DNA from 2 places in the Yersinia aldovae 670-83 genome. Region 1 is predicted to be linked to the other one. Evidence: predicted binding sites of a transcription regulator. Region 1 holds the regulator's gene; the other holds the start of a gene.

Region 1 (18,898 bases):
TCCCTACTGGAGTGATTTGTATTACCCAAGGAATAGTTATGTCTGGTAAGAATAAAATCTTTAAAAAAACATTATTAGCATGTGCAATAACCACGACCCTTTCTGTATTGGCCTTAAATGCTTTGGCTATGGAACATGATAACGGGGTTACCCATCAGCCGGTGGCGAATAACGCAATCGGTGATGATTCCGCCCAAAAAGCCCATGACGCTGATGTCATTACCGTTACTGCGCCAACGTTCTCGCCACTCACCATCGTCACCTCACCTAAAACGCCACGCCAGCCCGTGCCTGCGAGTGATGGTGCTGACTATCTGAAAACCATTCCCGGTTTTTCGCAAATCCGCAATGGCGGAACTAATGGTGATGTGGTTTTCCGTGGCATGTTTGGTTCGCGCATAAAGATTCTGACGGATGGGGCTGAAACGCTGGGAACATGCCCATCACGGATGGATGCGCCTACATCGTATATTTCACCAGAGAGTTTTGATCTGTTAACGGTAGTCAAAGGGCCACAATCTGTACTGTGGGGGCCGGGAGCGTCTGCGGGAACCATTTTGTTTGAGCGTGAACAACCCCATTTTGCCGACGCGGGTATCAAAGGAAATGCCAGTTTACTGGTGGGTTCTAATGGCCGCTGGGATAAAAACATTGATGCCAGCCTGGGCAACGAGCAAGGCTATTTGCGTATGATGGGGAATCAGTCTCAAGCCGGAGATTATAAAGACGGTAATGGTACTCGGGTGCCGTCGAAATGGGATAAATGGAATGCGGATATGGCGTTGGGCTGGACACCGGATACCGATACCTTGCTTGAACTCACCGCAGGTAAAGGCGACGGTGAAGCAAGCTATGCAGGGCGTGGCATGGACGGCTCTCAGTTCTTGCGAGAAAGCCTGGGCGGGCGTTTTGAGAAATCCAATATTGGTGACGTGTTAGATAAAATCGAAGCGAAAGTTTATTACAACTACGTCAATCATATTATGGATAACTACACATTACGCACCCCACCGATGATGGCAATGTCGAGTAATCTGGACCGGCGCACAATGGGGGGCCGGGTTATGGGGACCTGGTTGTGGGAAGACATTAAACTGGAGGCGGGAACAGACCTGCAAACCAACACGCACCGTAAAAATAAACAAGGCAATTGGAGTAAAAATGCCCGCTTCGATAATTATGGCATGTTCGGTGAGTTGACCTGGGCTGCCAGCGAGCAAGATAAACTGATTACCGGTGCCCGTATTGACCATCACCACGTCACAAATTACACCCGTGCCGATGAACCGACACGCTCAGCTACGCTGCCAGCCGGTTTCATGCGTTTTGAACATAATCTGGCTGACCTGCCTGTCATGTGGTACGCCGGATTGGGCCATACTGAGCGTTTTCCTGATTACTGGGAGCTGTTTTCACCGAAAGTTGGGCCTACCGGGTTCGGCAGTGCTTTTGAGGGCGTCGCCAGTGAGAAAACCACTCAGCTTGATATCGGTACCCAATATAGTGGCGAGCAGCTAAATGGTTGGATATCGGCTTATTTGGGCCGGGTTAACGATTTTATTCTGTTCAAGTATGACCCGAAAAACCTGCGTATCAGTCAGGCGGAAAATATCAATGCCACCATCATGGGAGCAGAGATGGGGGCCGGGTATGCGTTCAGTGACCATTGGAAAACCGATGCCAGTGTGGCTTATGCCTGGGGGGAAAATACCAGTAACAACCGCCCCTTGCCGCAAATCCCCCCACTGGAAGCACGCTTGGGGCTGACCTATGAAACCGGCAGTTGGAGCAGCACCGCACTATGGCGGCTGGTCAGTAGCCAGCATCGGGTTGCGATTAACGAGGGGAATGTGGTTGGCAAAGACTTTGCTGACAGTGCCGGTTTTGGCGTCCTGTCCGCTAATGTGGCCTACAAGTTGACCCAACAAGTGAAAATCAGTAGCGGCGTGGATAATTTGCTGAATAAAGCTTACAGCGAGCACCTCAATCTAGCGGGTAACAGCGGATTTGGTTATTCCACCAATACCGCAGTGAACGAGCCGGGCCGTACCTTTTGGGCAAAACTGAATGTGACGTTCTAATCGGAATTCCCGCGTGAAATTAGCTGGGTGGCAGGCATTGGCTTGCCACCTTTTTCAATGAATTACCGTTCGTTAAAGGCTCTTTTTAGGCGGCATAACCGAATTACGTATCACAATCGTGGGCGGGAAGTTGGCGTTGGTAATCAGTGGGTTAATTAGCAGTCGGGTGGCGTATTGCGCCATTTCCACAATGGGGAAATGCAAACTGGTTAACGCCGGGCAAACAAACGGGGCGCGTTCACCGCTGTCATAGCAGATCAGTGAGATATCTTGTGGCACTTGCAAATGGTGTTTGTTGATAGCCAGCAGCGCACCAATGGCCATTTCTTCGTTACAACAATAAATCGCTGTCGGCAGGCGGGGTTGTTGCAGGATTTCATCTGCTCGCTGGTAGCCACTTTCTAAATCATAAACGCCTTCCACACTGGCGACCGGTTCCAAACCGGCCAATTGCATGGCATCAATGAAACCCTGACGACGCAGCAAACTGGAATAGCGCTGGGCCGATCCGCTGATACAGGCGATATCGCGGTGACCCGCATCAATAAGTACCTGTGTTGCCATCTGGCTGGCACTGCGGTGATCGAAGGTGACACAGCGGGCTTCAAGGCCCGGAACCAGCCGGTCAAGCAACACGAAGGGCCGATCTGCTGCGGCAAGTTGGCGCAACTTCTCATCACTGAGAAAACGCACATGCAAAATTAAGCCATCACAGCGCAAGTTATACAGCCGCTGAATGGCCTGCCACTCCTTCTCGGCGTTATCTCGCCCCTGAGTCACCAGGAGCTGCTTACCCTGAGATTCAGTTTCTGTTTGCACAAAATCCATCAACGCACCAAAAAACCCCCCCCGATAAGAGGTGGTCACCAGCCCCAGCGTATTGCTCTGGCTGGAGGCCAGCGCGCGTGCCGCAGGATTAGGGGTATAACCCAGAACCGCGACGGCTTGCTCAACTTTCTCGCGGGTTGGCGTTTTGACATTGGTATCACCGTTGACCACGCGGGAAACCGTAGCACGGGAAACCCCGGCTAATGCCGCGACGTCTTCTAGTGTGACCATCATCTTGCTCCAATCCCCTTTGTGCCTGAAGACGCAGAGAGTTAGCTCCACTTACTCACCCGAGTCACTTACTTGAGTAAGCTCATCGGGATTCATTCGTTTGCTACCTACCTGCGACTCCAATTACGTTGGGTATAAAATGAGTTAATGTTACAAATCTTTGAACTGAGGCAGGTAAGGTTTGTTGACCAGTAGAACCTCTTCTAATAACGGCTGGGCAATGCTGGCATTACCGATCAGTGGGTTGGTCACTAATGCCAGCAAGGCGCTGCGACGGTCACCGTGCACCGCCGCTTCAATCGTCAAACGTTCATAGGCTTTCACTTGCTGAGTCAGTCCATGCATAGAAACCGGCAATGGGCCGAAGGTGAGCGGATGGGCACCCTGAGCATCAATAATGCAGTTAGTTTCTACCACAGAATTGTCAGATAATCCGCGAATCGCACCACGGTTTGTTGTATTGACAACTAATTGTGTACCCAAATTATTATGGATTGCGCGAATAAGCTCCAGTGCGACTTCAGAATAAAACGATCCACCGCGGAAACTGAGCTGCTCGGGTTTACTGTCCAGATGGGGATCAGCGTACAGCTCAAACAACGCCTTTTCTACCTGCATCACTTGTTCGGCCCGCGTCCCGCGCTCTGCGGCAGCCGCCATCTCTTCTGCCAGCATATCCTGAGTCTGGTAGAAATAGCGGTGATACGGGCAAGGAATCGCGCCCATAGCTCGCAGGAACTCCGGTGGCCAAGGCGCTTCCTTGATATTGTTCATGGTCAGTGAGGCACCATCACACAGCATATTCAGCACCTCGGCGGTGACATCTTTACCCTGCTGTAACACCTCATGCACCCATACCATATGGTTCAGCCCGGCAAAGCGCAGTTGGATATCTTCATAAGGCGCTTTTAGCAAATTAGCTATCATATGATGCATACTGATTGGGACATTACACAAACCAATGATTTTTGCTTTACTATAACGAGAAACGGCTTCGGTGACGATTCCGGCCGGATTAGTGAAGTTGATAATCCAGGCATCCGGTGCCAGTCGTTCGACTTTCGACGCGATATCCAGCATCACTGGAATAGTGCGCAGTGCTTTGGCAAAACCCCCCACCCCGGTTGTTTCCTGACCCAGCAGGTTGTATTTCAGCCCCAAGCGCTCATCTGCCGCTCGTGCGGGTAACTGCCCAACCCGGAACTGCGTCAGCACAAAGCTGGCCCCTTCAATGGCGCTATCCAGCGAGAAGTGAACGCTGACATTAACGTGTTCCAGCCCGTGGCGTGCCAGCATCCGGCGGGTGAGTGCGGCAATAATCTCTACTTTTTGACGGCCCAGTTCTACATCAGCCAGTGCCAATTCAGTGACCGGCAACTCATTGATCCGTTGAATCAGTCCATCAACCAACTCCGGTGTATAGCTACTGCCGCCACCAATAATGGCAATTTTAAAGGTTTTCATAACGTGGCCTCAAAAGGGATTAATTTAAAATGAGAGCGCTCTCATTTGAGGGAGATTAACGAATGGTCAAAAACAAAATGCGATATTACTCACAAAAGCGGCAGTTTGGACGTCGGGGGATCAGCAAGACGTGATCCTGATTGCAGAATTCCACTGTTGCCTGGGATTGGGTGAATGCGTTAATTTGTCTAATGGGCGGTCTTGGGGCGGTTAATCGCCCGATATTATAAGATTTCGGTGAAAATGCGCATTCTGTTACGTAAATATCGGTAAATGGGTGGCATTGCGACGATCAGCTCTCTAGAATCAAAGCGCTTTTCCGTTGTTCGCATCCCACAGAAAGGAACCGTTAATGTTCAAACGTACTCTAGTGACCTTCATTGCAATTTGTTCCCTCAGCGCCGTGGCACCTGCTGCTTTAGCTGCCAGTGAGCCTCATGTGTTGTTAACGACATCGGTTGGGAATATTGAGTTGGAACTCAATAGCCAGAAGGCCCCGGTTTCGACCCAGAATTTCGTTGATTATGTTAACAACGGTTATTACAACAACACTATTTTCCACCGTGTTATTCCAGGTTTTATGGTGCAGGGCGGCGGATTTACGGCTGACTTCAAACAAAAAACGGCTAAAACACCAATCAAAAATGAAGCGGATAATGGCCTACGTAACCTGCGCGGCACCATCTCGATGGCCCGCACCGCCGATAAAGACAGCGCCACCAGCCAGTTTTTCCTGAACGTGGCAGACAATGCTTTCCTCGATCACGGTCAGCGTGACTTCGGTTATGCCGTGTTCGGTAAAGTGGTTAAAGGGATGGATGTGGTAGAGAAAATTTCTCAGGTTCAGACCGAAAACGTTGGCCCGTACCAGAATGTGCCGGTTAAGCCGATCACCATCCTGTCAGCGAAAGTTTTACCTTAATTACCCAGACCAGCCTTCAATCCCCTGAAGGCTGGTTCCCTTATTGCTTAAATCCTGTTCCTGCCAGAAATTAATCCGTTTGTCCCAACCGCGTGCTTATAATCAAGTATCTGTCTCAGTTTGGGGTAACGGTTTATGAGCGAAACATTACTTATCGCGAAGGCGCAGCCCGTACAGGATTTAGTGATTTTATCGGCACTGGCTAACCGACATGGCCTGATTACTGGTGCGACCGGCACGGGTAAAACGGTCACCTTACAAAAGATGGCCGAGCAATTCTCCCGCATTGGCGTGCCGGTATTTCTGGCGGATGTGAAAGGAGATTTATCCGGCATCGGTGCGGCAGGAGTTGGGTCGGAGAAGCTGCAAACACGACTGGCGGCCATTGGGGTGACTGACTGGCAGCCACAAGCATGTCCGATTGTGCCGTGGGATATTTTCGCTGAGAAGGGTCACCCGATCCGAGCCACCATTTCTGATCTTGGCCCGCTGCTGCTGGGGCGTCTGCTTGATCTAAATGACGTGCAAAGCGGCGTGTTGCAGTTGGTGTTCAAAATCGCCGATGACAACAACCTGCTGCTGCTCGATATGAAAGACTTGCGGGCGATCGTTCAGTATGTCGGGGACAATGCCAAGCAGTTCCGCACACAATACGGCAATATCACCCCCGCCTCGATAGGTGCTATCCAGCGCGGTCTGCTGCAATTGGAACAGCAGGGCGCAAATCAGTTCTTCGGTGAGCCGATGTTGGATATCCATGATTTAATGCAAACCGATAGTCATGGGCAAGGTGTTATCAACTTACTGGCAGCGGATCGATTAATTAATCAGCCAAAACTGTACGCCGTTTTTTTACTGTGGCTGCTGGCTGAATTATTCGAACAATTGCCAGAAGTGGGCGATATGGATAAACCTAAGCTGGTCTTTTTCTTTGATGAAGCCCATTTGCTGTTCAATGATGCGCCGGCGGCGCTGGTGGATAAAGTCGAGCAAGTGGTACGACTGATTCGCTCAAAAGGGGTCGGTATCTATTTCGTGACACAAAACCCGTTAGATATTCCGGATAATATTCTCGGCCAATTGGGTAATCGGGTGCAACACGCGCTGCGTGCTTTTACTCCACGGGATCAAAAAGCGGTTAAAGCGGCGGCCCAAACCATGCGCGCGAACCCGGCTTTCAGCGCCGAACAGGTAATTACCGAGTTGGGTGTGGGTGAAGCGTTGATCTCTTTTCTCGATGAGAAAGGGCGGCCGAATGTGGTTGAACGCGCTATGGTTATCGCTCCACAATCGAAAATGGGCGCATTGGATGCTGCGGCACGTAATCATGCCATCAATCATTCACCGCTGTATGGCCGCTATGAAGAGATGGTGGATCGCGAGTCGGCTTACGAGAAATTATCCGCAGGTGGCTCTTCCACCTTGGGCGATGCGGCTCCGGGCGGCGCGACAGCACCGCAGCAGCCTGAAACTCAGGGCGGCGGTTTAATGGATGGGCTGAATGATTTACTGTTTGGCTCCACTGGCCCACGGGGTGGCAAGCGGGATGGTATTGTCCAGACTGCGGCCAAAAGCATGGCGCGGGATTTGGGGCGGCAAATTTTGCGCGGCGTACTGGGTTCGATTACTGGTGGGCGCAAGCGTTAACTTGATTCTTGGATATGAAATGCTGTTATTGATCGACAATTACGATTCATTTACCTACAACCTGTACCAGTATTTTTGTGAACTGGGTGCCGAAGTGGTGGTTAAGCGAAATGATGAACTGCAACTGGCTGATATTGAAAGATTAGCGCCATCCCATCTGGTTATCTCCCCCGGCCCTTGCACGCCGAATGAGGCTGGGATTTCTTTAGCGGCCATCCGCCATTTTGCGGATAAATTACCCATTCTTGGTGTTTGCCTCGGCCATCAGGCGCTGGGGCAGGCATTTGGCGCGCGCGTAGTGCGGGCCAGGCAGGTGATGCACGGTAAAACCAGCGCTATTTGTCATCGTGGGCAGGGGGTGTTCCGTGGTCTTAATCTGCCGCTAACGGTTACCCGCTATCACTCTCTGGTGATTGCCGCTGACTCACTGCCCGACTGCTTTGAGCTGACGGCATGGACGGAACAAGACGGTGTGATGGATGAAATCATGGGGGTTCGCCATCGCACCTTGCCGTTGGAGGGAGTGCAGTTCCATCCCGAAAGTATTCTTAGCGAGCAAGGCCATCAATTATTAGATAATTTCCTTAAAAATTAAAATGTTAGGTTGATTTCACTAATAAAATGATCTTTTTGTTTGCTTGATTATGACTTTTTATGCATATTTTGTGATTATATTTTCATGCGCCAGCAATTGGCAGCTTAATGGTTTATCACGGTGGATAGCGCAATGACAGATAAATTAGCAGTAACTCGCAGTACATTCGATCAAGTTATTTTGCCTGTTTATGCGCCGGCGCAGTTCATTCCGGTCAAGGGAAAGGGCAGCCGAGTGTGGGACCAGCAAGGTGCTGAATATATTGATTTTGCTGGCGGAATTGCGGTTACTGCGCTGGGGCATTGTCATCCGGCGCTGGTTGCCGCACTGCATCAACAAGGTGAAATGTTATGGCATACCAGCAACGTATTCACCAACGAACCGGCCCTGCGTTTGGCGCAAAAATTGATTGCTGCCACCTTTGCGGATCGGGTGTTTTTCGCTAACTCTGGCGGTGAAGCAAATGAGGCAGCGTTTAAGTTAGCTCGCCATTACGCCATTGAGCGCTACAGCCCGTATAAAACCAAAATTATTGCTTTCCACAATGCGTTTCATGGCCGCACCCTGTTTACCGTATCGGTTGGCGGCCAGCCGAAATATTCCGATGGTTTTGGCCCAAAACCTGCCGATATCGTCCATGTGCCGTTTAATGATTTGGCGGCGGTGAAAGCCGTTATGGACGATCATACCTGCGCGGTGGTACTTGAGCCAATTCAGGGCGAAGGCGGCATTACCTCGGCGAATCCTGAATTCCTGCAAGGTGTGCGCGATTTGTGCGATCAATATAAGGCGCTATTGGTCTTTGACGAAGTGCAAAGCGGCATGGGGCGTAGCGGTAAGCTGTTTACTTATATGCACTATGGTGTGACCCCTGACATTCTGACCACCGCGAAAGCCTTAGGCGGCGGCTTCCCTATCAGTGCGATGCTGACCACCGCAGAGATTGCCTCAGTAATGGCTGTCGGCACTCACGGCACAACCTACGGCGGCAATCCTCTGGCTTGTGCCGTTGCTGAGGCAGCGCTGGATGTGATTAATACCCCTGAGGTACTTAATGGTATAGAACAGCGCCACGGTCTGTTTGTGCAGGCTCTGCATGATATCAACAGCAAGTATCAGCTCTTCAGTGACATCCGTGGCATGGGGTTGTTAATTGGCGCAGAGCTAACAGCGCAATACCGTGGTCGGGCGCGGGAGTTTTTAAACGCCGCTGCGGCCAATGGTTTGATGATCCTCAATGCCGGGCCGGATGTGCTGCGGTTCGCGCCATCGTTGGTTATTGACGTGGAAGATATTAAGCAAGGAATGGTGCGGTTGGAAAAAGCGATTGCTGGCTTGATAAAAGGCTAGACAACATAATTGAGAAGCTTTTTGCCGCTTGCCGAGGAAAAGCCTAACGCTGCCGTTGGACAGGGAACCCATGTTTGGCGGAGTGCATAATTAACATCAGGTTTATAAATAATTTCAGAATGATAAATAAGCTGTTGCCAATTCATGCTGGCCTCAGGAATTTATGATTCACAACATGACAGAAAAAACCGGTGCCGATAGTCTCCGCACCGGTTTTATGGGAATTAACGAGTGCCGTAAACGACGATCGTTTTACCGTGCGCGGAGATCAGGTTTTGATCTTCGAGCATTTTTAGTATCCGCCCCACAGTTTCGCGGGAGCAGCCAACTATTTGACCAATTTCCTGGCGGGTAATTTTAATCTGCATCCCATCTGGGTGGGTCATGGCATCAGGTTGTTTTGCCAGATTAAGCAGTGTTTGTGCAATGCGCCCCGTTACATCAAGGAAAGCGAGGTTACCCACTTTCTCAGACGTTATCTGTAAGCGATTCGCCATTTGTGAAGACAGGCGCATCAAGATATCTGGATTAACCTGAATCAATTGACGGAATTTTTTGTAAGAAATTTCAGCCACTTCACAGGCGGTTTTTGCTCTAACCCAGGCACTACGTTCTTGGCCTTCTTCAAATAATCCAAGCTCGCCGATGAAATCTCCCTGATTCAGATAGGAGAGAATCATCTCTTTACCTTCTTCATCTTTGATAAGCACCGCAACGGAGCCTTTCACGATGTAGTAAAGCGTTTCGGCCTTTTCACCTTGGTGAATTAGCGTACTTTTCGATGGATATTTGTGGATATGGCAATGAGACAGGAACCATTCGAGAGTCGGGTCTGTTTGTGGCTTGCCGAGAACCATTCGCTGTTATCCTCTGTTGTTATCGCTGCCTAACTTAACAGGGCTCAGAGTTCCCTGTACGGCGTGCTTATAAAATACACGTTCTTTATATCCGACAACTTAGAATCTATCGGGTATAGCATATTAATTTGCTCAACTGCCGAAAGGTATAGCCAAGATACGTACCGGATAGAAACCCTTCACTGAGTATTGGAAGCTACCCTATTTAATGCTAGAAGCATCACTTTCGATCCTGTTTGTAGCACAGGATGAGGCCAGTGTCTTGTGTTGTATCGCTTCAGCATGATGAACATCGGGTTACATTGCCAGTTTATAAATGAAAGGGTAGTCTGAAGCGGAAAATTTAACCGGGAGTATGCGTTATGCAGGCACGAGTAAAGTGGGTTGAGGGGCTGACATTTTTAGGTGAATCCGCATCTGGTCATCAGGTTTTGATGGATGGGAATGCGGGAGACAAAGCACCCAGTCCGATGGAAATGTTGTTGATGTCAGCCGGTGGCTGTAGTGCAATTGATGTCGTTTCTATCTTACAGAAAGGGCGTAACGATGTGCGCGATTGTGAGGTCAAATTAACCTCGGAGCGTCGGGAAGAAGCACCACGGTTGTTTACGCACATCAACTTGCATTTTATCGTCAGCGGTAAAGGCCTGACGGATAATATCGTTAAGCGTGCGGTTGAGCTTTCGGCTGAGAAGTATTGCTCGGTTTCTTTAATGCTGGGGAAGGCCGCAACCATTACCCACAGTTTTGAAATTCGTGACATCGCGTAAAAGTGCTGACCCATAACCTTGCTGAATAGGTTATGGGTTTATTCTTTAATCAGTTGCCTATCTTCTTACCTTCCAGTAGTTGCTGCACCAACGGCGCCATAATCAGCTCCATCGCCAGCCCCATCTTCCCGCCCGGCACGACCAATGTATTGATATTGGAGATAAATGAGCCTTGCAGCATCGCCAGCAAGTAAGGGAAATCGATTTGATCCAACCCACGAAAGTGAATAACAACAAAACTTTCATCCAGTGACGGAATAGCTTTGGCAGCAAAGGGGTTAGAGGTATCAACCGTCGGAACGCGTTGGAAGTTAATATGGGTGCGTGAGAACTGTGGCGTAATGTAGTTGATGTAATCATCCATCGACCGCACCACCGAATCCATCACCGCCTCACGGGAATGGCCGCGCTCTCCGGTATCGCGCACCAGTTTTTGAATCCACTCCAAATTGACTATCGGTACTACGCCAACCAATAAATCAACGTGCTTTGCGACATCATGATGTTCAGTGACAACACCGCCATGCAGCCCTTCGTAAAACAAAACATCGGTGGGCTGCGGCAGTGCCTCCCACGGAGTAAACGTGCCGGGGATCTGGTTGTAAGGCACGGCTTCATCATAGGTATGGAGATATTTACGTGAGCGCCCGGTGCCGCTTTTGCCGTACTCCTCCACACTCTGCTCCAACTGACCAAAGTCATTGGCTTCCGGGCCAAAATAGCTGATATGCCGGCCTTGATCCCGCGCCTTACGGATTGCGGCATCCATCTCCGGGCGGGTATAGCGATGGAAACTGTCCCCTTCAATCTGCGCCGCACTGATGTTTAACTGCTGAAAAATTTTGCGAAACGCCAGGCTGGTGGTGGTTGTCCCTGCGCCACTGGAGCCTGTAACGGCGATAACCGGATGTTTAGTTGACATAGTAGCTGTAACTCCGTGGGGTAAGATCCTCAAGGGCGGCGGTTGCCATTGGCGTTTTTTTGTCGCGAATGATTATTTTTAGGGCAAAGCGGCGGGCTTGTCATCTTGTTTCATTGTGGTTTTTATCGAATCAAGTAATGAAAAGACACAAATTACTGCTGCTCTTCAGCTCCGGCACGGAACGAACCCCGTGACATGATATTGATAGTTTCATGCAATTCTGACCACACTAATACCGCCTCGCCGCTGACTAACTGACGGCGCACATCGTCAACTTTTTGCGCCAGAGAGCGTTCATGTTCGCCGTAATCGGTGCCTTCACGTAATACGAACGCTTCGAGCAAATTATCCAAAGTTTCACTGTCGACTTGCTGCCAGGGCACTATCATTACTGTTGCTCCAAATAGGGGGAAAGCCAGGCTGGGATGCGTTGTTCCAACCACATTTGTGGATGTTTTAGCGAACCGCCGACAAAACCAACGTGGCCGCCGTGCTCGGTGAGTTGGTAATCAATATTGTCCGGTAACTCACTGAGATCCGGGATGACTTCAGTGGTCATAAACGGATCATCTTTAGCATGAATGATCAGCAGCGGAGTCCGAATTTGTGGTAATAACGGCAGTGCGCTGCAACGGCGATAGTAATCTACCGCATCATTGAAGCCATGTATTTTAGCAGTTATTACATCATCAAAATCTCTGATTCGCCGTAGTCTTTTTATCTGCAATAGTTCCAGCGGCAGGCTACCGGGGTAATGTAATAACTTGCGGGTGGCATTTAACTTCAGTTGGTTCAACAAATAGTGCTGATAGACGCGAGAGAAACCTTGTTCCATACGATTAGCACAAGGCTCAAGCATCAGTGGCGCAGAAACCACCACGGCTGCCTCTAATAAGCTCTTTTGCCCTTGCTCAGCCAACTGCCCTTGTTCAGCCAAATAGAGCGCCAGCATATTGCCGCCCAAAGAGACGCCAACCGCGGCGGTGGGAACCTGACCATAGGTTTGCCGCAACCAACGCAGAAAGAACCGGGCATCTTCTGTTTCACCCGAATGATAAATTCGTGATTTACGATTGGGTTCGCCACTGCATCCGCGAAAATGCATCACCACACCCAGCCACCCTTTGTCTTGCCAGGCGCGCAGCAAACCGTGGGCATAGGGGCTGTAAAAATTCCCTTCCAGCCCGTGGAATAGCACGACTCTGGGTTTATCCCGTGCCAGCTCGGGGTTTTCACTCCAGGCTAGATCGACAAAATCCCCATCGGGCAATTCCAGCCGTTGCCAAAAAGGTTGCAGTTGAACCCGCCGCCTGACCAGCCGTGGCAGCAGCGTTTGCAGATGTGGATTGCTGGCACCGGCCAGTGGACGAAATATTTCATGCATATGGTGAATGGAAATCATGTTGTTGCTCTTGTGTGATCAATAGCACACTGTTAGCTTCATGGGTATATCGCGCATCATTTTGGGTGAGAGGCACCCGTCTCATGGAACTGAGTTTATTTCTTTCAATGGTAGGTTTTCTCTGGGTTGCCGCTATCACCCCTGGCCCAAACAATATGCTGTTAACTTCAGCTGGGGCCAATTTTGGTTTTATGCGGTCTATCTGGTTGATGTTAGGCATTATGTTAGGCATGCAAAGCATGCTGCTGCTGGTGGCGTTTGGCGTCGGTGGCCTGATTCTGATCTACCCCTCCTTGCACTTAATTCTGAAAATCCTGGGTAGTCTTTATCTGCTATGGCTGGCATGGAAAATTGCCACTTCGGCCTATGAAAAATTAGAAACCAATGTTGTTCCACCAAAACCGCTGCGTTTGTATCAAGGGTGGTTATTGCAGTTCCTTAACCCAAAAGCCTGGTTGATGGGATTAGGTTCGGTGGCCAGTTTCAGTATGGCGGGGGCGGCTTACAATCACTCCATTGTTATGATAAGCCTTGGTATGTTTATGGTGAATCTGGTGGCCGGTATTATTTGGCTGGGTTTTGGTACTTTGATTGGCCGTTTGTTACGCAGCCGCCGCGCCTGGTTTACCTTTAATATCGCGATGGGCTTGCTGACGGCAGCCTGTGTGTTGCTGATTTGGCATTAACGATACTCGCCATCCTTCAAACTGCATGTGTGTTGGCTGCTTTCATTACTCGGCCCATTGATGGGCCTCGCCTCTTCGAGGCCGCTGCAAACCGCGTTCAAATCGGTTCCCGACCGATTTGTCACCCCAGTCATTTACTCAGTTGCTGCCTTCTTGCAACTCGAATGATTTAGATCATTACCACTGGAGCTAATTGATGGCTTATAACTATTTTCATGTTGACGCGTTTATTGGCGACGGTCTGTCCGGTAATCCTGCCGGGGTCTATTTGCTGAAAAAACCGCTCTCGGCTGAGCAAATGCAACGTATCGCCGCTGAGATTAATTTGCCGGAAACCAGCTTTGTCTGGGATGAGGGGGATAAATCAGCGATCCGCTGGTTTACACCAGATCGTGAAGTGGATTTATGCGGCCACGGTACTTTGGCGGCAGCCCATGTGATTTTCAGTATGGTTAACCCCGGTTTGCATGATATTCGCTTCCGCTCCGCCAGCGGCGATTTGTATGTAAAACGTGATGCGGAAAACTTTGGCCGCTTATCATTGGATTTCCCCTCTTTGCCACCGCAACAAATTGCGATTGATGCACAGCTCCAAGCCTTGATTGGCGTGAATATCCAGCAAGTATGGCAGGCTAAAGCCTTGCTGGTGGTGCTGGAGAGTGAGCAGCAGGTGCAGCAGTTACAGCCGGATATCGCCGCGCTAATTGCCTATACGGGCTGTGGTGTGATTGTCACGGCACCCGGTGATGTAGTGGATTTTGTCTCCCGTTACTTCACACTCGGCAGTAATGAAGACCCGGTGACGGGTTCTACTCATTGCAGCCTGATGCCCTATTGGGTGGCGCGGCTGGGCAGAGTCTCACTCCATGCCCGGCAGCTATCAGCACGCGGTGGCGAGTTATTCTGCACTTTAGCCGGTGATCGCACCTTAATCGCCGGTGATGCTCGCATTTTCATGAAAGGCCAAATAGACCTATAAGTTAGCGTTGTGGCTAACGCCTTCAGATGCTAATTATCACCAAAAGGAATAAAACGTATTTTTTATTCCTTTTTAACCCGCACTAAGCCCAATACTGAATTTGACGCGGCTTTCTGAGATAGTCGTGTTACCCAACCCGATACCAATACAGGCTATCTACTGTAGCGGCGCATTATATACAAAGCGACGATCCTTGGGGATAAACCGTTGTTCCGGCCCTCGTGGATTCAGGCGTTGATGGTGGATTGGCCAATAACGCGCGGGCTGCTGTTTCGACAGCATTCACCGGGATGTCTTCAACTTGTGGCCCAGCGTGTAACAAGGCATGGCGTACCAATGGATACCAGCGCAGGTATTTCTCTGGCCGGGATTCAAACAGTGCGACCACCGGTATTTGCAACGCTGAACTGATATGTATTGGTGAACTATCGGCGGAGATAACCAAATCCAGCAGACTCATAGCTGCCACGAATTCATTAACGCAGGGGGTGAGTAAGCAGCGGCCATTAAAACCCGCCAGTTGTTGTGCGCTGGGTGGGTCTGTCGGGTCATATAAAATCACCATTTCGGCCTGATCACTGAGCTTTTGCGCCAGTTGTTGCCACTTTTCATAGCACCAACGCCGTTGGGGGGATTTATTGGAAATGAATAAGCCAATGCGTGGCCGGTTTTGTTTGCCCAATTCCGCCCGCCATTTCGCCTGCAATTGCGTGTCAGGGTAAATGTGTAGTTTCACGGCCTCAATATCGACTTTCCCCAACTCTGGTATCAGCGCAAAGCCCGAGAGTGCCTCGTGGCGCATTGGCCGGTTGGCAACATGGCTTGGGTTGCGATCGTCGAATTCGCTTTCCGCAGTATGCCAGCGGCAATCCACCACATTAAGCTGTTTGGCAAATTGAATGCTATTCTTGCTGATACCACCGTTAGGAATTAGTAGCAGATCAAAACGTAGTCGCCGCAAGCGCCGAATGAGCGCCAGACGATGTAACAGCGCCGTCAGTCTGCCTGACTGTTGGTTCCGCTCACATTGTTTGCTGTACACATAGGTGTGAACAGCGCTGACCGCAGGGTTGTGGGCCAGCACTGCCTGATTGTATTTATTCGCTAATACGTGAATCTCTGCTGATGGCCAACGTTGCTTTAGTGCATGTAATAACCCTGTGGTACAGACCATATCGCCAAGGAAATCAATCCGGATCACCAAAATGCGCTGCATTTATGCTTATTCCTACGAAAATTCTTATTGCCTTATTAGACATTAAAATCTTCTAAGCATTCACTGGAGTAAGTATAAATTTACCATCCATTTCTTTCACTTATGATTTTGTTGCGCTAAACGTGCCAAAATCACGGAACAACGTAATGCCCGCCAAAACTCATGGATATTACCCGCCCCCTGAAACAGAGCCGAGGGTAAACTGAGTTCTCGAAACTTAATGGCTAGTGCCGTGCGCTCTGGCGAAGGGGGCAATCTTTTGCGCATTAACCCTAAGAAGTGGCCGCTCTCCTGATTAGCATGACGTAGCAATGCACGGCGCAATGGTGGCTCCTGCGTGGCTGAGAGGCTGACTAACGCATTGATAATAATAATATAGCTATTGGCGCGGGCTAATAAGGCTTGGGTTGATGGCGAGTGGGTGATTGATTGTGGGTTAGTACGATAGCCATAGAATGGGGTATCACAGAAACCGATACGTTGGGTGACCAGAGCCAGATGGGTAGTCCACAGAATATCTTCATGTAGCATTCCGGGGATGAATGCCAACTGGTAAGTGTTGATCAGTTCGCGGCGAATTAATTGCAACCATGCGTAATGTGGCCACTCATTATGCTCAACACTACGGATAATCCATTGCTGACCGCTAAGTATCTCGCCCCACGATTGTTTACGCAACAACGGGCGCTCAGGGGGTAAATCGGGGTTAGTGGTAAATGTAAAACCATTACCTATTAGTAAATCCAATTGCTGCTGATTGGCCTGTTGCAACCAGGTTGATAAGGTATGTGGAGCTAGCCAGTCGTCACCGTCAGCAAATGCAATCCAGCGTGCGGTGGCCCGGCGTATACCCGCATTACGGGCAGCGGAAAGCCCTTGATTGGGTTGATTAATGATGACCAGCCGCGAGTCACGACGTGCCGCGTCTTCTAAAACCGCCAGACTGTTATCGGTCGAACCATCATTGACGGCGATAATCTCCAACGACACACCCGTCTGTTCGTACAATGAATCAAATAACGGTGCGAGGTAAGTGCCGCAATTAAATACCGGCACTACCACGCTAATATCCTTATTACACATGACCTTAATTGTCCTTAATAAAGGTATTTTCCAAACAGCGGATTACCCCGCTTCAAATATCTTGGTGAGATTCTCCAACTGCTCTTGGGCATCCAACCACTGCATTTCAGTCTCTTCCAACCTGGATTTCACTTGCGTCTGCTGCTGTAAACAGTGGGTTAAATCTGCCTTGCGAGCAATATCATACAGGGCAGAATCAGCCAGTTGCTCTTCGATAGCGGCCAGTTCGGCACCGAGCTTATCCATCTGCTTTTCCAGCGTCATAACCTGCTTACGCAGTGGTTGTGTCTGGGTTCGGAACTCGGCATCGCGGCGTTTTTGATCTTTGCGCTGCTGGGCACTGTTGCCTGACAACTCTTTTGCCGGATTGTCCTGCTGGCTTTGCTGGCGCTGTGCATCCACCAAAAACTGCTGATAATCTTCCAGATCGCCGTCGAACTGTTCGACTTTGCCATCATGCACCAGATAGAGGTCATCGGTGGTAGAACGCAATAAATGACGGTCATGGGAAACCACCACCAGCGCGCCTTCAAAATCAATTAACGCTTCGGTCAGTGCCTGGCGCATATCCAGATCAAGGTGGTTGGTTGGCTCATCAAGCAGCAACAGGTTAGGGCGCTGCCAGATAATCAGTGCTAGCACCAGGCGCGCTTTTTCACCGCCGGAGAAGCGGGCGGTAGGGTCGGTCACCTGATCGCCCTGAAAACCGTAACCGCCCAGGTAGTCACGCAGTTGTTGCTCTGACTCCTTCGGTGCCAGACGGCTCATATGCTGCAGTGGCGATTCATCAGCTCTTAAGAATTCAAGCTGATGCTGGGCGAAGTAACCCAGTTTAATCCCTTTGGACAAACCAATTTCGCCGCTTTGTGGCTCTAATGTACCAGCCAACAGCTTGATAAGCGTGGATTTACCTGCGCCGTTACGCCCTAACAGGCCGATGCGCGAACCGGGTACCAGATTGAGTTTAATGGACTGCAAAATAGTGCGATCGCCGTAACCGGCGCTCACTTTCTCCATGCGCAGCAGGGGGTCAGGCAGGCTTTCCGGTGTACGGAAGCTGAAGTGGAATGGATTATCCACATGGGCAGGGGCAATCAGCTCCATCCGTTCCAGCATTTTGATGCGGCTCTGGGCCTGTTTAGCTTTGGTTGCTTGCGCGCGGAAACGGTCAATATAGCTTTGCAGATGCGCGACTTTCTCTTGTTGATGCTGATACATTGATTGTTGCTGTGACAGCTTGGTGGCGCGCTGACGTTCGAAGGATGAATAGTTACCGGTATATTCATTCAGCGTCTGCTGTTCAATATGCAGAATCTTATCAATAATAGGATCAAGGAAATCGCGGTCATGAGAAATTAATACTAACGTGCCAGAATAGCTTTTCAGCCATTTCTCCAGCCAGATTACCGCGTCCAAATCCAAGTGGTTGGTCGGTTCATCCAGCAGCAGCAAATCAGAGCGGCACACCAGCGCTTGGGCCAGATTAAGGCGCATCCGCCAGCCACCGGAGAAGGAGCGCACCGGCTGTTGCAATTGATCTTGAGAAAAACCCAGCCCGTGAAGCAAACTGGCGGCACGGGAATGAATGGTCCAGGCGTGGATGGCATCCAGCTTACCGTGTACGGTTGCGATGGCGTGACCATCATTTTTTTCATTGGCGGCCTGTAGTTCAGCCTCTAACTGGCGATATTCGCGATCTCCGTCGATAACATACTCTATCGCCGGAATATCCAGGGCCGGGGTTTCCTGATTAACCCAAGCCAATGCCCAGTTACTGGGGAAGGTGGCATTGCCGCCATCGGCGCTCAGTTCGCCTTTGAGCAACGCCAGCAGCGTGGATTTACCACAACCGTTTTTGCCGACCA
Region 2 (4,313 bases), 380 kb from region 1:
TATTTTTGAGCCCGCAAAGTTACCTTACCGGTAGCTTTGGTTATGAGGCTCAATACGTTGGCGAGCGGACTTGGTTCCTTGAAGATAGCCCCTTGTATGGGTGGCAATTGAGATCCATCTCACCGCACTACCCTTCTTGCATGATGTTGCAGGCGGGCTACAACACCAATAACATTGGGTATAGACATACTTTCGGCTTTCAATCAGAAAAGCCAATAGCTCTATTTGAACACGTTATCGCCGCATGAGGTGTGTTCAATTTCACAATAATTAATAGTAACTTGTAACGGACTGGGATTATATGTGATTAGAATCACAAAATAACCTGTTTTATGGCTTTCTAAGCGCGATACGCCCACTCGCTTCAAGAATAGCTTATGGGCAGAAATACATCTGAAAAACCGATCGATTAGGCGCACCTACATAGGTACGGACAGCGCACAAGACCCGCCGCATACACCTGATCTTATAAACCAGAATAGGTGGCGGTGATGGGCGCTGCCCAATTTCAAAATATCGAGTCAATCAGCCTGATCACAGCGCCAGGAAGAAACCGGCGATTGTCGCACTCATCAAATTCGATAATGTGCCTGCCGCTACGGCTTTCAGGCCAAAGCGCGCGATATCATGACGGCGACTCGGTGCCATGCTGCCCAAGCCCCCCAGCAAAATAGCCACTGAAGACAAGTTGGCAAAACCACACAGCGCGAAAGAGATAATGGCTTTAGTGTGGTCAGACAACACCTGTAAACCCGCCGCTTTCACTAACTCTTCTGCCTGTAGGTATTGGCCGAAATTCATAAATGCCACGAATTCATTTACGATAATCTTCTGGCCGATAAATGAACCCGCCACCATCGCTTCGCTCCACGGCACCCCAATGAGATAAGCGATTGGCGAGAAGACCCAGCCCAGAATCAGTTCCAGCGACAATTGTGGATAATCGAACCAGCCGCCAATCCCCCCCAAAATACCATTTAGCAAAGCAATCAGTGCGATAAAGGCCAGTAACATCGCCCCGACGTTCAACGCCAGTTGCATACCCGATGCCGCACCGGATGCGGCGGCATCAATTACGTTAGCCGGGCGCTCATCTTCAGCAATCAGCGTTGTGGCATCGACGTTATCATGGGTTTTTTCAGTCTCGGGCACCATCAATTTCGCAAACAGCAACCCGCCGGGAGCCGCCATAAAGGATGCGGCAATCAGATATTCCAATGGCACCCCCATTTGGGCATAACCGGCCAGAACGGAGCCTGCGACTGAAGCTAAACCACCGCACATCACGGCAAACAGTTCCGATTGCGTCATCGTAGCGATATAAGGGCGCACCACTAACGGCGCTTCCGTTTGCCCGACAAAGATATTTGCGGTAGCTGAAAGGGATTCGGTACGTGAAGTACCCAGCAGCTTTTGCAAACCACCGCCCAACACTTTAATAACGATTTGCATGATGCCGAGGTAATACAAAACAGCAATCAATGATGAGAAAAAGACAATGACTGGCAAAACTCTCAGGGCGAAGACAAAACCACCACTGCCAAAAACTTCAAACATTTTGTCGGAAACCAAACCGCCAAAAATAAATGAGATCCCCTCGTTGCCGTAGGCAATGACGTTCGCGACCCCTTCAGACATGCCGCCCAAAATGCGGCGACCAATTGGCACATATAATACCAGTGCCCCAATCGCTATCTGGATAATAAATGCACCGACGACAGTGCGGATATTAATCGCCCTAAAATTACTTGAAAGAAGTACGGCTATTAATATCAGTACTGCCATTCCGACCAAACTCATGAGCATGTCGATATCCCTAATAGTGAAATCATTAATTAAATTGAAATAATTTTGGGAGGATTATACCGACATGACCTGGCTATCAAACAATCTCTGTCACAAATAAACACAACTGAGAGCAACTGGATAAACATAAGTGTGACAAGTGTCACATTAAAAATCATCAGTAATGGGCTTGGGCTAATAATTAGCGTGATATTTATATTTCAATCGGCACGTTTAAGCTAAAGCAGAGGTTTATCGACGAACAGCAATGGAAACACACGCTGACTGTTTTCCAATAAGTGCCGGGCAATCTCAAGCGGATCTTCCGGACGTAACTCGCACAATACGTTAAATACATCAGCCGCGCGCTCAGGCCGATTGGGTTGACCCTGAAAACCTGCCAGTGGCATATCTGGAGCGTCAGTTTCTAATAACAGTGCAGACAGGGGTAATTCAGCCATTACCTTGCGGGTTTTCTGCGCTCGCTCATAAGTAATCGTCCCACCCACGCCGATATAATAGCCCAAGCGAATAAATGCCAGTGCCTGCGACAAACTGCCAGCGAAGCCGTGTACAACACCGGTGCGGGGTAATGCCGCCTTGCGCAGTACAGAAGCCAACTGGTCGTGCGAACGCCGTGAATGCAAAATAACCGGTAAATCATACTGTTTCGCCAACGTTAGTTGAGCCTTCAATAGCGTCAACTGACGGGGATACTGTGGCTCATCCATATAGAGATCCAGGCCAATCTCCCCGACGGCCACCAGCTTTTGCGGCTTATTCATCAGGTGAGATGCCAATATCGCCAAATCTGCCTCCTGATGCTGAGCAATATAGAGTGGATGCATCCCCAACGCGGCAAACAGTGGCGGATAGTTGGCCGCCAACGCTAAAATACGGGAAAAATAAGCCGCACTAACGGCGGGCACAATCAACTGCCGGACATTAGCCTGCGCAGCACTCAGCAAGCTGGCCGTTTCTGTGCCAGTAAAGGGCGGAAAATCAAAATGACAATGGGTATCGATAAAATAGGGTGATGTCATGACGCAGAATCACCTTTGGCCTTTGCTTGATGGGCCGGCAACATAATATCCGCAGGTAGCCGCTGGGTTTTGTTCCGTGTGGTGGCGGGAATGATCAACCCGCTGTCTGTCACTGTCATGGCCGCCGGATGCAAATGCCCGGTCATTTTTTTGTTATTCGCCGATGGCATAACATCCGATGCATGAACGATATCAGATGCCGTGGCTAAATCCTCCGTTTCGATTAATTCAACCATCGCATCCGGTTGGAGAATATCTTGTGGCTGAATAAGACGGCGGGATAACGAAATCGAGGTTTTGCTGCTGTTGATGTCGGCCTGTTCCAACGGCTCGCGCGGCATGAGCCAGTGTCCGACGGTTGCCAGAAAATAACGACCACAACGGCGGCCTAAATGATAATCGCGATTCAGCGCAGCAACACGGCTCCCTAAGGCATTACTGGCGAGCGGTTTCGGCGGGAAAATCTCGAAAATCCGTAGGTCATCCGGTGGGTTCTCAATAAATTGTTGAATGCGGTGATAGCTCTGCTCGTGCTGTTGCATAATCCGCACCAATTGTTGCAAGCTACTTTCACTCAGCCAATGCTCCATCCGCTTCATCCACTGCGGCGTGTAGTAAGTCTGCGACGGCACGGTACGGATAACCACAATGGTATCCGCACCACGACGATAAGCTTCTTCAACCGGGATTGCATCGCTGATGCCGCCGTCCTGATAACTGACACCGTCTAAATCCACCCCTTGGCGATATAAACCAGGAATAGCACTGGAAGCTTTAATCGCAGACAGCCAGCTCTCTCTGGTGGGGGTGATATACGTGGGTTCGAAATCATCACTACGACAGGCACACATCAGGAATTCGCGGCCATTGCGTAACTGCTGTTCGGCATGTTCCATCGCTAAGGGGAGTTGCTGAGAAGTGATATCCACCAGCCAATCAAGATCAATGAGATGACCACCACGGACAAACCGTAGCGGATTAAAGAAATTAGCCGTTGTGGTGTAACGCGTGATAACGCGGCGGGCATAACCGGGCTGGCCACAGATAAATGCTGAAAGATTTTGCGCCCCTGCGGAGGTGCCTATCATTAAATCAAAAGGGTTAAAGCGGGCGCGTTGAAACTCGTCCAGCACTCCGGCTGTAAAAATCCCCCGCTGCCCGCCCCCTTCACACACCAACGCCATTTTTCCGGGCTGATATGGTTTATAGGCGAGTGGCTCTATATTACCGAGCGTGATAGGTATTCTGTATCCCACCATTCATCCTTCAAACGTTACAACAGGGTTCGAGAATACCCTTTCTTACCCTTTGCTGTAACCCTCTGGCGCATCTAAAGGCGCTTACGGCCTGTAAACAAACTGATGAGAAATAGAACGATACCCACGACGAAAACAACTTTGGCGGCCCATGCTGCCGTACCGGCTAGCCCACCGAAACCTAATGCCGCAGCAATTAATGCGATAACCAGAAATATAATGCCCCAGC

The links. Region 1 encodes CRP, which controls carbon source genes, mostly activating them, when cyclic AMP is high. Its sites were predicted from a motif close to ATGTGANNNNNNTCACAT; they were not measured.
Positions count from the first base shown of each region.
Region 2: AT01_RS15225 (NupC/NupG family nucleoside CNT transporter) is a predicted target of CRP. The motif match lies at 1,937-1,954, and genes of this name have one in related genera.

Region 1 is NZ_CP009781.1:2,971,091-2,989,988, forward strand. It holds gene AT01_RS13365 (TonB-dependent copper receptor) at 39-2,081, shown strand; gene AT01_RS13370 (LacI family DNA-binding transcriptional regulator) at 2,154-3,140, opposite strand; gene AT01_RS13375 (6-phospho-beta-glucosidase) at 3,291-4,604, opposite strand; gene ppiA (peptidylprolyl isomerase A) at 4,957-5,526, shown strand; gene AT01_RS13385 (helicase HerA-like domain-containing protein) at 5,662-7,173, shown strand; gene AT01_RS13390 (aminodeoxychorismate synthase component II) at 7,193-7,768, shown strand; gene argD (bifunctional acetylornithine/succinyldiaminopimelate transaminase) at 7,901-9,118, shown strand; partial or broken gene AT01_RS22600 (hypothetical protein) at 9,160-9,264, opposite strand; gene crp (cAMP-activated global transcriptional regulator CRP) at 9,343-9,975, opposite strand; gene AT01_RS13405 (OsmC family protein) at 10,338-10,745, shown strand; gene AT01_RS13410 (phosphoribulokinase) at 10,795-11,667, opposite strand; gene AT01_RS13415 (YheU family protein) at 11,820-12,056, opposite strand; gene AT01_RS13420 (hydrolase) at 12,056-13,051, opposite strand; gene AT01_RS13425 (LysE family translocator) at 13,153-13,755, shown strand; gene AT01_RS13430 (PhzF family phenazine biosynthesis protein) at 13,952-14,734, shown strand; gene AT01_RS13435 (glycosyltransferase family 9 protein) at 14,907-15,950, opposite strand; gene AT01_RS13440 (glycosyltransferase) at 16,047-17,033, opposite strand; gene AT01_RS13445 (ABC transporter ATP-binding protein) at 17,076-18,898, opposite strand, start outside.
Region 2 is NZ_CP009781.1:3,362,462-3,366,774, reverse strand. It holds gene AT01_RS15225 (NupC/NupG family nucleoside CNT transporter) at 535-1,806, opposite strand; gene AT01_RS15220 (TatD family hydrolase) at 2,025-2,828, opposite strand; gene AT01_RS15215 (patatin-like phospholipase family protein) at 2,825-4,087, opposite strand; gene AT01_RS20985 (DUF1328 domain-containing protein) at 4,159-4,313, opposite strand, start outside.